DNA from 4 places in the Desulforamulus ruminis DSM 2154 genome. Region 4 is predicted to be linked to each of the others. Evidence: riboswitches for the same ligand, from Rfam matches in the RefSeq annotation. Region 4 holds a riboswitch; each other region holds the start of a gene.

Region 1 (3,780 bases), 1.8 Mb from region 4:
TGGTCAAGAATTTGGGGGAGAAGGACTTGCTGGCGATTATTAACAGTGTGGCGCTCCAGGGTCTTAAAGGGCAGAAAATCAAAGTTGAGGTTGATGTGTCGAACGGGCTCCCTGCGTTGGACCTAGTTGGTCTACCGGACAGCGCGGTGAGAGAGGCTAAGGACAGGGTACGAACGGCAATAAAAAATTCCGCTTTGGAATTCCCGGTAAAGCGCATTACCGTCAACCTGGCTCCGGCTGATATTAAAAAAGAGGGCCCTGTTTATGATTTGCCCATTGCCGTCGGTATCCTGGGAGCTACCGGACAAATCCATGAAGCCTTGTATTCCGGCGTGGCCTTTATCGGGGAACTATCCCTGGACGGCTCTGTAAGGAGTATTCACGGCGTGTTGCCGTTGATTTTAGCTGCCAGGAAACTTGGTTTAAAGGGCGTTGTGATCCCCCGGGAAAACGCTCCGGAAGGGGCGCTGGTGGAAGATATGGAGGTGTTTGCCGTTTCTTCCCTGGCTGAACTTGCCTTGGCTTTAAGGGGTGAAGCGGAATTGGAGCCAGTTAAAAAAGAAGCTTATCCATACCGGCAAGAGCAGCCTCAGACAATCGTTGATTTTGCAGATGTTCAGGGGCAACTGACGGCGAAGCGCGCCCTAGAAGTGGCCGCTGCCGGAGGACACAATATTTTGATGATGGGCAGTCCCGGCTCCGGTAAAACCATGCTGGCCCGCAGAATACCAACCATTCTTCCGGATCTGACCTTTGCAGAGGCCATTGAAATCACTCAAATTTACAGTTTGGCCGGACAGTTAACCAATCACCAGCCCATTATCACCAGCAGGCCTTTCCGTTCCCCTCATCATACTTCCTCTGCCGCCAGTCTGGTAGGAGGAGGACGGTTTCCCAGACCCGGTGAAATAAGCCTGGCCCATCATGGGGTGCTGTTTCTGGACGAACTGCCGGAATTCCATAAAGACGCCCTGGAAGCCCTGCGGCAACCTCTGGAGGATGGTTTTATCAGCGTTTCCAGGGTGGCGGCCAGCATTGATTATCCTGCGTCAATCATGCTGGTGGGAGCGGCTAACCCCTGTCCCTGCGGATTTTTGTTGGACCCGGAAAAGGACTGCATCTGCACGCCCTATCAGGTACAGCGCTATATTAACCGCATTTCCGGCCCGCTGCTGGACCGGATTGATATTCACCTGGAAGTACCGAAGGTATCCTACGCAGAACTGACCGATGTTTCACCCGGCGAGCCTTCGGCGGCCATCAAGGCCAGGGTGGAAGAAGCCCGAGGGCGGCAGCGGGAAAGATTCAAGGATTCGGGAATCACCTGTAATGCCTCCATGGGTTCCCGGGAGGTCCGCCGTTACTGCCGTTTGGAGGCTTCAGCCGCCAAACTGCTGCAGGATGCTTTTAAACGCCTGGGACTAAGCGCCCGGGCCCATAACCGCATACTGAAAATAGCCCGAACCATCGCGGACCTGGACAACCAAAAGAACATCTTAACCAACCATCTGGCGGAAGCCATCCAATACCGCGGTCTGGACCGGTTGTTTAGAAACTGAGGGAAGGTTCTGAGAGCACCTTTACCACCAGAAAAAGATTAAATTGGAAGCTGTTTTAAAGAGTTGTAAGAAGTATTCTTGACACATTGTCCTCTGCAAAATATAATTAGAAAAAATAAAAAATCTCTTATCCAGAGCGGTGGAGGGAAAGGCCCTATGAAACCCGGCAACCGGTCGGCTTTAGTCGACAAGGTGCTAATTCCTTCAGGAAGTATTTCCTGGCAGATGGGAGGAAGTGGAACACAGAATGAACAACCCCTTCATCCATTGAAGGGGTTTAATTTTTTAAGGAGGTTACATCATGACAGAGAGAAAACTTGGTTTTGAAACCCTGGCCCTTCATGCCGGGCATCAACCGGATCGTGAAACACTTTCCCGGGCAGTGCCCATCTATCAAACGTCATCTTACGTATTCCGGGATTCCGAACATGCCGCCAATCTTTTCAGCCTTAAGGAAGAGGGTCATATTTACACCCGCATCGACAATCCTACCACCGATGTGCTGGAAAAGCGTCTGGCCGCCCTGGAAGGGGGAGTGGGAGCCCTGGCCATGGCTTCCGGACATGCCGCCATTGTGGCCGCTATTTTGAATATCGCCTCCGCAGGGGATGAAATCGTCTCTTCCACCAACCTTTACGGTGGGACGGTGAATCTATTCACCCATACCTTTGCCAGACTGGGTATCAAGGTAGTCTTTGTAAACCCCGAGGATCCGGAGAATTTCAGAAAGGCTATTACGGAAAAAACCAAAGCCCTCTTTGCGGAAACCATCGGCAATCCCCGGTGCGATGTCCTGGATCTGGAGGCGGTTGGAAAAATAGCCCATCAGGCGGAAATCCCCCTGATTGTTGACAGCACCTTTACCACGCCTTACCTCTGCCGGCCCTTTGATTACGGAGCGGATATTGTGGTTCATTCCACCACCAAATTTATTGGCGGGCATGGCACCAGCATTGGCGGCGTGATCATTGATTCCGGAAAATTTGACTGGAGCCAAAATGATAAGTTTCCCGGATTGAATCAGCCGGACCCCAGCTATCATGATATAACCTATACGAAAGAAATGGGGGCGGCAGCCTATATTGCCAAAGCAAGAACGCAGCTATTAAGAGATCTTGGGGCATGCGTCAGCCCCTTTAACGCGTTCCTGCTGTTGCAGGGCATTGAAACCCTGGCCTTACGGATGGAAAGGCATGTGTCCAATGCCCAAAGGGTGGCGGAGTTTTTACAACAGCACAGCCTGGTTAATTGGGTTTCCTATCCGGGGATAAAAGGCCATCCATCCTACGAGCTGGCTCAGAAATACCTACCTAAAGGAGCCGGGGCGATTTTAACCTTTGGCATTAAAGGGGGGCTTGAAGCCGGCCGGAGATTTATAGACAGTTTACAAATTTTTTCTCACCTGGCCAATGTGGGAGATGCCAAATCTCTGGTGATTCATCCAGCTTCCACAACCCACAGCCAACTGTCCGAGGAGGCCCTGAAGCAGGCGGGGGTTTCACCGGACCTTATCCGTATCTCGGTGGGGCTTGAAAGTATCGGTGATTTGCTGGAGGACCTGGATCAGGCTTTAAAGGCTCAATAGAATTTGACAATAGAGGGGTGGCTGAAGGATGCCCATTAAAATACCGGATCACTTGCCTGCAAGCCAAATTTTAACCAATGAAAATATTTTTGTGATGCATGAGACCAGAGCGGTGCGTCAGGATATACGGCCGCTGAAAATGGCGATCTTAAACTTAATGCCCACCAAGATAACCACCGAAACCCAACTCCTGCGGCTTCTGGGCAACACCCCGCTGCAGGTTGAAGTAGAACTGCTTCATACCGGTTCTCACTGGTCAAAAAATACGCCGGAGGATCATTTGGCGGTATTTTATAAAACCTTTGAGGAAGTAAAAAATCAGAAATTTGACGGTCTGATTATAACCGGCGCGCCGGTGGAGCAACTGGAATTTAACCAGGTTGATTACTGGGAAGAATTACAGGAAATCATGGAATGGTCCAAAGATCATGTCACCTCCACCTTGCATATTTGCTGGGCAGCCCAAGCGGGGCTTTATTACCACTATGGCATACCCAAATATGACCTGCCGGCTAAATTGTTCGGTGTATTCAAGCATTGGATTAATCGGAGCCATATTAAACTGCTCAGGGGTTTTGACGACGAATTTTATGTGCCCCATTCCCGTTATACCGAGGTAAGGCGAAGGGACATTGA
Region 2 (3,780 bases), 1.8 Mb from region 4:
AACATCCAGTATTTCCGCCCCGGCCTCCACCTGGGCCAAGGCATCACGGCGGGTGATTTCTGTTTTACCTTCCTTAATTTCAGCCTGCAGGGCCTTTTTGCCGGTGGGATTCAGGCGTTCACCAATGGCCACCGGCATTCCGGCCGGGTGAATGGCAACGGTTTTAACCCTGCTGGCAACCCGCAGCCCAAAGGATTTATTCCTTGTTTTAATCTCTAAATCCTTTACCGCCTGGCTAATAGCCTTGATATGCTCCGGCGTGGTTCCGCAGCAGCCCCCCAGCAGAGAGGCCCCGTAATCCACAAAACGAGCCGCATAATCGGCCAGCACTTCCGGCGTCTCCCGAAATACCGTGCGCCCTTCCACAATTTCGGGCATACCGGCATTGGGAGAAATCAAGACCGGTAAATTGGTGCTCCGGGTTAACTGCCGGACCACTCCCTCCAACTGCCTTGGACCTACGGAGCAATTCACCCCCACCGCCGCCACACCCAGCCTTTCCGCCACCACCGCAGCGGTTTCCGGGTCTGTGCCGGTAAAGGTACGGCCGCTCTCATCAAAGGTAAAACTGGCCACCACCGGGACAGAGCCCGCATCGGCGGCAGCAATCAGGGCCGCCCGCATTTCCCCTATATCCCCAAAGGTTTCAAAAAGAATTAAATCCACTTCGGCTTCCACTAAAGCCCGGCACTGAACCAAAAACTGCTGATAAGCCTCATCAAAGCTCAAGGTGCCCAGGGGCTGCAAAAATTTTCCCAGAGGCCCCACCGAACCGGCCACCATGGCTCCGAAGGGTTTGGCGGCCTCCCTGGCCAGCCGGCCAGCGGCCAGGTTAAATTCCCGGACCCGGTCCGGCATATCATATTCCTCAAGCTTTAAAGGAATGGCCCCGAAGGTATTGGTGGTTATAATATCGGCCCCGGCCCGGAGATAAAGACCGTGAACCTCTTTTATCACCTCCGGGTGGCTGACGTTCCATTCCTCCGGACACCAGCCTGCAGGAAGCCCCCTTTCCTGCAGCAGGGTGCCCATGGCGCCGTCCACAATCAATATTTCCCGTTGCACTCTATCTTTAAAGGACAATCTGATTCTCTCCTTCCATGCTGCTTTGACGATATTGACAATTCCTCTTTGGGCAAGCCGCACATTTTGAGGCAAGCTTGTATTCTATGGCACTCCAACCCACCAGAAAAACCAGCGATTTAACGGGAGTCATCTGAAAGTGATCATTGCAGGTGATGCCCAGCCGTTCCCCCTTGGCCAGACTCAATAGGGCGGGCAGATCCTGTAAGGAAAAACCACGGCAGCCGGGCAAAAATCTGGGCGTGGGATGTAAGCCTTGCAATCTTTGTTGACGGGCAATCAGGTTTACCGTATAGTTGGCCGCCTCTTCCACCGCCACCGTCCCCACCGCATCCAGGATGAAAGCCGCGGTCATTTCGCCGGCATGCATAAACCGCTCTCCCTGCCTGCTGATCTCCTCCCCGGCCGTAACGGCAATAACGCTGATCTGTCGGCAATGAACCAGTTCATTGCTTGGGGCGGCAAGGTGGAACACCCGTTCATTCACCCGGAGAATATTTTCCTCCAGCCAAAAATGATGCATGGAAAAAAAGGCTGCGGCATGGAGCAGAGACTGCCCCAGGTTTAGCAGCGGTTTAATTTTTTCCAGGTTCTGAGCAGACAGTTCCTCGGCGGCAGGCTGACCCATCATCCGGAGCACCTGCTGATATTTAACTCTTACCGGTATTTGCGAAAGCAGCATCATCCGCCTCCATACATAAAAAAATGGGGCTTCTTGTTATCATAAGCATTTTATTGTAAAAATAACACCCCGGACGGATGAGTCCGGGGCGTAATAATTACGTCCTTCAGGCCGAGACTCATCTCTCAGGACCGCGCAGTCCTGCAGGAGTTGGCACCGCCGCCAGAATGATTGGCCGGTTGCCGGGCTTCATAGGGCCAGTCCCTCCACCACTCTTGATAAGATTCACTATTTATATTAATCGTAATTTACACCAACCGAGTCTACTTCGTCAAGAGTTTCTCTTAAAGCTGTGGCCGCTGCTTCACCGGCCACATATCCGGTACTGAAAGCCACCTGCATGTTAAACCCGCCGGTATGCGCATCCACGTCTAAAATTTCCCCGGCAAAATAAAGTTTTTTTATCTTTGTGGATTCCATGGTGCGGGGATTGATCTCTTTAATGCTGACGCCGCCGCCGGTCACGGTGGCTTCTTCCAGGGGCCTCGTGCCGGTAACCTGCAGGGGCAGCCCTTTCATTAGGGAAATCAAAGTATTCCAGCGGGCCTTTATCACTTCGCCGGCCGGTGTTTCCGGAGCCACTTCTGCCAGGTCTAATAAAACTTTAACCAAACGTTCGGGCAATAAGGAGCTTATCAGATTTTTCACGGATTTTTTAGCAGCCGCCGAAATACATTGCTGTAGATCCTCCTCCAGATTCCGGGCGGTTCGCTCTGAAAATAAGTCCAGTTTGCCCTGTAAAACAGCCGCCGGGTCCCTCTGTTTTTCCAGAGCAACAACCCGGCCAACCCGCAGGGCGCCGGGTCCGGAAAGGCCCCAGTGGGTAAAGATGACATCTCCGGATTCCGCGGCCAGTCGCTTCCCTTTACCATTATAAAGGGTTAGATTCACATTCTCCAACGAGAGCCCCTGTACCGCTCTCCCTTTAATCCACCCATCAGAACAGGTTATGGCTACCGCGGCGGGAAAAAGAGCGGTTATGCGGTGTCCCGCCTCTTCAGCCAGCCGATGTCCTTCTCCGGTGCTGCCGGTATGAGCATAGGAGAGACCCCCGGTGGCCACAATGACCCCACCGGCTGTAAACACTTCCTCACCGGCGGCCACTCCTTGGCAGCGATGATTTTCAACCACCAGACCCTTGGCGCCGGTTTCCAAACGAACCCGCACACCAAGCTGGCGAAGGTATCTTTCCAGCGCACCCACCACATCCCCGGAACGGTTGTTTACAGGAAAAATCCGGCCATGATCCTCCACTTTGGTTTTAATCCCAAGCTTGCCGAAGAAAGCCCTTACCTGCTGGCCGGAAAACCGGTGCAGGCTGCTGTAAACGAATCTCCCGTTACCGGGAATATTATCTACCATTTCCGGTATATCGGCGGCATTGGTCAGATTGCAGCGTCCGCCACCGGTAATTAACATTTTTTTGCCCAACTGCCGGTTTTTCTCCAGCAGCAGGACTGCCGCCCCGCATTCCGCCGCCCTGGCGGCAGCCATCATGCCCGCCGGACCTCCGCCTACCACCACAACATCATAATCCTTACGCAAATACACCGTCTCCCGATTTCTTTAATCAATGATTGTTGAATATAGCTTAACACCATCGATCCTTCCATATAACCCATTCTAGGACCAATGGTATAAAAACGGCCCGGACGCGGGCCGGGCCTGTATTTAGACGTTAAATCTGAAATTAATGATATCTCCGTCCTGGACGAGATAATCCTTCCCTTCCAACCGGAACATGCCCTTTTCCCGGGCCTTGGCCATGGAACCGGCCGAGGTCAAATCGTCAAAGGCAACCACTTCAGCCCGGATAAATCCTCTCTCGATATCCGAGTGGATTTTCCCGGCGGCTTTTTTAGCATCGGTTTGACGTTTAATGGTCCAGGCCCGTACCTCGTCTTCCCCGGCAGTCAGAAAGGAAATGAGCCCCAAATAATCGTAAACAGCCCGGGCCAAACGATCAATACCAGGCTCACTGATGCCCAGGTCTTCCATAAACAATTGCTTGTCTT
Region 3 (3,780 bases), 440 kb from region 4:
AAATCCACCTGCCGGTGCAGGTCACGGTATGTCCGTTCGGTATAATCCAAGTTAAATCCTAACCTCCATGGCCCTGACCGGGCAAACCTTTAAGCATTGCAAACAAACCACACATTTATCGCCATCAAATTGCACTTCCATGGACGGACGTTCCATATACAGGGCGCCGGCCGGACAGTGACTGGTACAGGCGCCGCACATAGTGCAACGCTCGTTATTGCGCACCACTTCCTGGGTTAAAGGGTGCACAGTAATTCCCTGACTGCGCAGGTATTCAATGCCGTCTTCATACCGCTCTCCTACCAGATCCAAAACCATGGTTCCTTCCAGATGCGGATTAATCTTCGCCTTTATAATGTTAACCACCAAGTCATAATCTTTAACCAAATGGTAAATAATAGGTTGGTCCGAAGTACTGGAACCAAACCGGAGAACAATTTTATGAGGCGCCATAAGCCGTTTGCTCCTTCCCTTTACTTAATCTCCAGGGTTTTTGCCATAATCCCGGCATCGGGTCCGGGAAGCAATTGAACCGGTTCTCCCAGTAAAAAGTCTCCCTTTTGTATCCATTCCTTCAAGGTGCGGGCAATCTCCCTGGCTTTCGGGTAACTGGAAAGGGGCACCGTGGGAATCTCTTGACCTTGTACGGTAATTTTACCGGATTTCAGTTGAGCATAGCTCACCAGCCCAAGGTTGCCGCCAACCCGGTTGGGGTAGTTATCGCTGTAATCCACCACCGGGGCATGCAGTTCTTCATCGGATAAGGCAGCAAAACGAAGAATCTCTTCATTTAAAATGGGGATGGGAATCCCTAAACCAACGGTGAGGGTGGCTCCGTATCCCTGGTAGCTGGTACCTCTAAGCCACTGGGGTTTCATTTGTTTTAAATCTCCCAGTACAGAGAGAGTGCCGCCGGCAGAGCCCACAATATTCCCTTCAGCATCCTTTAACCATCCCGGGAAGTGCTGGGTGCCGTTCCAGACCACATAGCCAATACCGCCCCCCAGGAAGATGCGGGTGCCAATGCCAATGGTGGCAAAGTTAGGATCTTTCATCAAGGGGCTTAATTGTCCGGAAGTGGAATAGGTTGCATTGCCTAGCCGGGGTTTTAACGTACCCATATAAGTATAAATAGTCTTTTCGCTTAAGTTTACCGCGCAGTTATAATTCTGATAGGCGTTGCGCGGGTTAAATAAAATGGCTTCATTCATGTCATCCAAGGTAATGGTTGTTTCAATTTCCTTGCGCGGATAGCAATCGGTACCATAGGACAGCGCCTTCAGCTTTACCGGCTTATGGCTTACCAGATCTTCAATGACATGGCCGCCGCCATAGCGGAACTCTCCGGGAAAGTTATTATTGGCCGGATCATCTTCGGGTATCTCGGTAACGCCAATATAGGCATCCACAGCGGCAATGCCGGTATAGGCCGGAACATTATTGAGGGATACTTTTTGCATTCTCATACGGGGAGAAGAGTGACCAAAGTTTAAAAAAGCACCGGAAGAACACATGGGCCCAAAGGTTCCTGTGGTGACCACATCCACTTCAGCCGCTGTTTTCGCCAGACCCTGTTCCCGGACTTTGCCAATGACTTCCTCCGCGGTTAAAACCACCGCTTTACCTGCCCTGATGCGGGCATTAATTTCCGCATAGGTACGTTCAACACTCATTTTTGTCCTCCTTTCGTGCTCCTTGCCCCACCAATCATGAAAGCCTCTCCTTAACAGAAGAGGCTTCGCTAATCATCGCGTTGCACACCTCTTATCTGCCAGAAGATGATCATCTCCTGCAGGAATTAGCACCTGTCCGGGATATTTCCGGATGGTTGCCGGGTTTCATAGGGCCAGTCCCTCCACCTCTCAGGATAAGAGCACAGATATAAAATTGATGACATTAGTTTACCAATCTACCCGTTAACTGTCAACCATATTAAAAAAATTCATCCGCTAAACTTAAAAAGTAAAATGCTAGGCTGTACTGCTGCGAAACAACATCTCAATGACTCCAGGCCCTTTATCCTTGTGCAGTTCAAAAAATTTGGCCAGGCGGTTTAATTCGTCCGCATCCATAATGATGCGATAACCGGTGGGAAATTTAACCCAAAAAACTTTCCCTTCCTGCATATCGGTAACCTCCAGGCCATTATTTTTTAAATAATTGGCATCTTGACTATCCTTCATCCATTTCCCTCCCGCAATGATCATAAAAATTCAGTTTAAAAATAAGGGGCTTACCATAACTGAACACCAGTATATCTCGGATTCCAGGCACGCCTTGTGGCTCCTTATCTATTTTTACGGGAGCTGAAGCAGGCCTTCTGTGCCGGTAATTATTTACCCTTGAAACCTATGCTTTTCCGGTGGCCTTCCGTCCTAGGCCAAAGCCCGGTTCCTTCTCTAGCAGACCGTCTGGCCGTTCAAGTCGCCTACTCAGAAAAAGGAAAAAATAACAGGGTACTCCTTCGAACCCTGGTCTTTTCCTTTTTAGGTATGTTTGTTGCTCAGTTCATGCACACCCGGAACATTTTCGACCTTGAAAAAATTTCTGGATATGTATAAACAAAATCAAATTCACACACCCTAACTAAAAAAACACTGGGGGTGACCGCCACGAACAACCAGGATGAATCCCGCCCCGATCTCTTGGAAACAGGAGTCAACAGCGGCTCCTATTCACCGGAGGAACCGGAGGGAGAATTAAACGTTGATTTCTACCGGAATTGGTCTATCCATTGGTAATCCCGGCCCCTTATACTTTAAGTTTACTCAATTCTGGTCCGCTGGAACAGCCTTTTGTCACCGGGACCAAAGAAACACGACAATAGTCCCCGTCAACCCAGGACTATTGTCGCACTCAAAATGGATTAACTCCATTATAGCAGTTTTGGGTTTAATTAAAATAATACAAGTTTTACCAGTCCCAAGCCAACATCTCCATTAAAATACCCGTAATTCCGGCAACTCCCGGAAATTACGGGTTATTTTAATGCTCTTAGTAGCAAAAGCCGGGCTTTGCTTATGAAAACAGCTTGCTCACCGACAGGTCCTCGTGAATACGAATAATGGCCTCTCCCAGCAGCGGCGCCACGGAAAGTACTTTTATTTTATCAATCATTTTCTCCGGCGGCAAGGGAATGGTATTGGTAACTACAACCTCTTTAATGACCGATTCTTGCAAACGTTGGATGGCAGGGCCTGATAAAACGGCATGGGTACAGCAAACACGAATTTCCTTGGCCCCCCGTTCCATCAGCGCGGCGGCTCCTTTGGTAATGGTGCCCGCCGTATCGATGATATCGTCAATCATAATGACGGTTTTTCCTTTTATGCTGCCGATAACATTGGTGACCTCCGCCACATTGGGTTCCGGCCGGCGCTTATCGATAATGGCCAGGGGCGCTCCAATCCGTTCCGCCAGATCCCTGGCACGGGTAACCCCGCCGATATCCGGGGAGACCACCACCACATCGTCCTTTAAATTTTGATGAAAATACTCCGCCAGGATGGGAACCCCGGGTAAATGGTCCACCGGAATATCAAAAAAGCCCTGAATCTGTCCTGCGTGAAGATCCATGGTAATCATTCTGCGGCAGCCGCTGGCAATGATAATATTGGCTACCAGCTTTGCGGTAATGGGCGCCCGGGCCCTGGTTTTACGATCCTGGCGGGCGTAACCGTAATAGGGCACCACAGCGGTAATCCGCCGGGCAGAAGCGCGCCGGAGGGCGTCCACCATAATTAAAAGTTCCATCAGATGTTCATTCACCGGAGTGGAGGT
Region 4 (3,780 bases):
GGCGGTTGTTTAATACCGTGATCACCCTGGTGGTTCTAATCTTTGCAGCATTCACTGCGGTCGGAATTTTTGCGGCCCCACTGCTGGTCAAGCTGACAGCTCCGGGATTAGATCCGGGAACCGCTGCCTTGGCCGCCCGGTTGACGGCCATTATGCTGCCAATCCTGATCTTTTACGGATTGGCCACCGTGTTTCAGGGATTGCTAAATGCCAATCAGGTCTTTGCCATCCCGGCTCTGAGTACCAGTGTTACCAACGTGGTGATCATTGCGTCAGCCCTGACTCTAGGGGGCTGGTACGGCGTAGAAGGTTTGGCTGCCGGAACCGTGGTGGGATTTATTCTCGCCGCCCTGATTCAAGTTCCTAAACTCAAACAGCAGGGCTTCCGGTATAAATTTTCAACGGACTGGCGTCACCCGGGAGTTCGTAAGGTTCTTTACCTGGTGATGCCGGTGGCTATCGGCACTTCCCTGAACCAGATTTACCTGATTATAGACCGTATTTTGGCTTCAGGACTGGCGGCCGGAAGCATCTCCGCCTTGAATTACGCCAACCGGCTGATTTTAATGCCCATTGGTTTTTTTGTGCTGGCGGTGGGCACTGCTTTTTATCCCACCATTACCCGCCTGGCGGCGGAGAAGAAACAGCGGGAGCTGTCTGAAACCGTGGTGGGTGCCTTCCGTCTGGTGACCCTTTTTGCCCTGCCGGCGGGAGTGGGGCTTCTGGTGCTGGCCACTCCCATTATTCAATTGCTTTTTGAACACGGGAAATTTGATGCCCGGGCTACGGAAATGACAGCCATTGCCTTGGTGTTCTACTCCATCGGGCTGGTGGGCCAGGCGGCCAACATCATTCTTACCCGGGGTTTTTACGCACAGCAGGACACTAAGACACCGGTGAAGCTAATGGCCGTTACGGTGGTGGTCAATTTGATCTTCAGCCTGCTGTTGATTGGTCCGCTAAAACACGGCGGATTGGCCTTGGCCAATTCCATTGCTTCCCTCCTGAACACGGTAATGCTTTCCTATTACCTGAATAAGCGGATCCCGGGCATGTGGGAGGCCAAACTCTTTAAATTTCTGGGACAGATTTCTCTGGCCTCCGCCGCCATGGCAGCGGGAGTCTGGGGGATGAATCATCTGGCGGCCGGCCTGCTGGGCGGCCTGGGAACCCTGGGGCTGGCCCTGCAGGTGGCGGCCAGCATCATCGGCGGGGTGGTTATCCTGCTGTTGTCGGTATTCCTGCTGAGAATGGAAGAGGCCAACCTGATGGCCCGCTATGCTGCCAAATGGATGGGACGGCTGCGCCCTTCCAAAAGCTAATTGATTGCGCACCCTTTGCCCGGCAGATGCATAGCATGGGGTTAGGGGAGGTGGCGGCATTGATAAAAGCAACCCAGTTGGAGACCAAGGATATTGTAAACCTGTCGGATGGCGCCAGACTGGGGCCCATCAAGGATTTGCACATTGACCTGGAAACAGGCAGGGTAGTGGCCTTGGTGCTGCAGGCTCCGCGCAAATATTTCGGACTGATGCGCTCCGGCCGGGATCTGGTGATTCCCTGGGATCAGGTGAAAAAATTTGGGCTGGACACCGTGCTGGTGGATTTACAGCCCCTGGACCGGAGTTTTTATCAGGAGTAAGATATTTTTAATTTGACACATTGTACCTGCTTTGCTAAAATAAATCTGGCAAAAATAGATTCTGATGTTCTCATCAAGAGAGGTGGAGGGACTGGCCCGATGAAACCCGGCAACCTCACGTAAGGTGCCAAGTCCTGCGGGGAAGTGTCTTTCCTGACAGATGAGGTTATTGAGGCAGGCTGGGGAAAAGAAAAGACCTCTCCGTAAATGGGGAGGTTTGTTTTTTTAGTGATGAGACAGGGAATATTGAATAATTAGGAGGGAACCCAGTGAGCAGAAAATTATTTACTTCTGAGTCCGTAACCGAAGGTCACCCCGATAAGGTGGCAGACCAGATTTCCGATGCCATATTGGACGCCATTCTGGCCAAAGACCCAATGGCCCGGGTTGCTTGCGAAACCTTTGTAACCACCGGCATGGCCGTGGTAGGCGGCGAAATTTCTTGCAGTTGTTATGTGGATATTCCCAAAGTCGTGCGGGAAACTGTCCGGGGCATTGGATATACCCGGGCCAAGTACGGTTTCGACGGGGATACCATTGCTGTGCTGACCGCCATTGATGAGCAGTCCCCGGATATCGCCATGGGTGTGGACAAGGCGCTGGAAGCCAAAACCGGGGAAATGAACGAGGCAGAGATTGAGGCCATCGGTGCCGGGGATCAGGGTATGATGTTTGGTTATGCCACCGACGAAACCCCGGAATTTATGCCGCTGCCCATCTCCCTGGCCCACCGGATGGCCCGCAGGCTGGCGGAGGTACGTAAAACTGAACTGCTGGACTACCTGAGACCGGACGGCAAAACCCAGGTAACGGTAGAGTATGACGGTAACAAACCTTCCCGGATTGATACGGTGGTGGTTTCCACCCAGCACCACCCGGAAGTTTCCCTGGACAGAATCCGTCAGGATATCATCGAACAGGTGGTGCGCCCGGTGCTGCCCCCAGAACTGGTGGATGCACAAACCCGTTTCTTCATTAACCCCACCGGACGCTTTGTAATTGGCGGACCCCACGGCGATGCGGGACTTACCGGCCGTAAAATCATTGTGGATACCTACGGCGGCAGTGCCCGCCACGGCGGCGGCGCTTTTTCCGGCAAAGACCCCACTAAAGTGGATCGCTCCGCCAGCTATGCCGCCCGCTACGTGGCTAAAAACCTGGTGGCAGCCGGCCTGGCCAGCCGCCTGGAAGTTCAACTGGCCTACGCCATTGGTGTGGCCCGTCCTGTCTCTGTAAGGGTGCAAACCTTTGGCACAGGTAAGGTTAGTGACGATGTTTTGATTGATTTAATCAACCGCCACTTCGACCTGCGTCCGGCTGGCATCATTAAAACATTGGATCTGCGTCAACCCATCTATAAACAAACTGCGGCCTACGGTCACTTTGGACGCAACGACCTGGACCTCCCCTGGGAACGTACCGATAAAGCGGAGATCCTCCGGGCAGAGGCCGGTTTAGAGTAAAAAAGCATAGGTAAAGATGAAAACCAGGTCCTATGGACCTGGTTTATTCTAGGAATCCTTCTTTTTATCCGGTTTCTTGCCCCGGCTTTGCCGGGTGTATTTTTCACCCGGTTCCTGTACGAGCAACGGGTTCTCCAAATATTCCTGGACATAGGTTTGCTTTATCCGCCGGATGGTGTTGCCTAAAGAAATTAACCATTCTCTGATGAGTTCATTGGAATGGCCTTGGATTTTAAGGGATTGGATCAAACGAATCAAACCGTAATTTTCTTGATCCGAAGCAAAGGCCAAAATATCCGGCGGGAGGGAAGGCAGATCCTTCCTTTCAAGAATTAAAGTATCCGTAAGACCCAGCAAATAATCCGTACTGCAATTGAAAAATAGAGCTAATTTTCTTAGCGTATCGGGGTCCGGCTGGCGTTTTTCTGTTTCATAAAGGGCAATGGCTGATTTTCCGATATTGAGTGCATCGGCCAGCCCTTGCTGGGTAAGGCCTCTATCTTCTCTCAGCTCTTTCATTCTGTCTCTAAAAATTCCCACAGGATACACCTCGAATCAATTATATCCTGCGAAATTTTTAGTTCAACAAATTGTTTCATGTTGAAATTAAAACCAAGATTTTTCTTGACAATATTTCAATATGAAATTAAATTAATAGATAAAAGAATAAAGATA

Evidence for each region. A riboswitch is a leader RNA that binds a small molecule or an ion and turns the genes downstream of it on or off. The one in region 4 is predicted to bind S-adenosylmethionine.
Region 1: linked by a shared signal. The riboswitch ahead of DESRU_RS09300 (homocysteine synthase) and the one ahead of metK (methionine adenosyltransferase) in region 4 are both predicted to bind S-adenosylmethionine.
Region 2: linked by a shared signal. The riboswitch ahead of DESRU_RS07870 (Vitamin B12 dependent methionine synthase activation subunit) and the one ahead of metK (methionine adenosyltransferase) in region 4 are both predicted to bind S-adenosylmethionine.
Region 3: linked by a shared signal. The riboswitch ahead of DESRU_RS00885 (homocysteine biosynthesis protein) and the one ahead of metK (methionine adenosyltransferase) in region 4 are both predicted to bind S-adenosylmethionine.

What each region holds. Positions count from the first base shown of each region.
Region 1 covers NC_015589.1:1,844,698-1,848,477, forward strand. Annotated here, with positions in the region: gene DESRU_RS09295 (YifB family Mg chelatase-like AAA ATPase) at 1-1,559, shown strand, start outside; SAM riboswitch class I at 1,684-1,791, shown strand; gene DESRU_RS09300 (homocysteine synthase) at 1,861-3,144, shown strand; gene metA (homoserine O-acetyltransferase MetA) at 3,173-3,780, shown strand, end outside.
Region 2 covers NC_015589.1:1,567,572-1,571,351, reverse strand. Annotated here, with positions in the region: gene DESRU_RS07875 (homocysteine S-methyltransferase family protein) at 1-1,083, opposite strand, end outside; gene DESRU_RS07870 (Vitamin B12 dependent methionine synthase activation subunit) at 1,073-1,768, opposite strand; SAM riboswitch class I at 1,881-1,990, opposite strand; gene DESRU_RS07865 (BaiN/RdsA family NAD(P)/FAD-dependent oxidoreductase) at 2,003-3,316, opposite strand; gene ychF (redox-regulated ATPase YchF) at 3,437-3,780, opposite strand, start outside.
Region 3 covers NC_015589.1:164,914-168,693, reverse strand. Annotated here, with positions in the region: gene DESRU_RS00895 (UPF0280 family protein) at 1-50, opposite strand, end outside; gene DESRU_RS00890 (NIL domain-containing protein) at 52-453, opposite strand; gene DESRU_RS00885 (homocysteine biosynthesis protein) at 474-1,673, opposite strand; SAM riboswitch class I at 1,762-1,874, opposite strand; gene DESRU_RS00880 (hypothetical protein) at 1,971-2,183, opposite strand; gene DESRU_RS00870 (ribose-phosphate diphosphokinase) at 3,019-3,780, opposite strand, start outside.
Region 4 covers NC_015589.1:3,691,556-3,695,335, reverse strand. Annotated here, with positions in the region: gene murJ (murein biosynthesis integral membrane protein MurJ) at 1-1,322, shown strand, start outside; gene DESRU_RS18345 (YlmC/YmxH family sporulation protein) at 1,289-1,642, shown strand; SAM riboswitch class I at 1,710-1,809, shown strand; gene metK (methionine adenosyltransferase) at 1,912-3,105, shown strand; gene DESRU_RS18335 (helix-turn-helix domain-containing protein) at 3,154-3,645, opposite strand.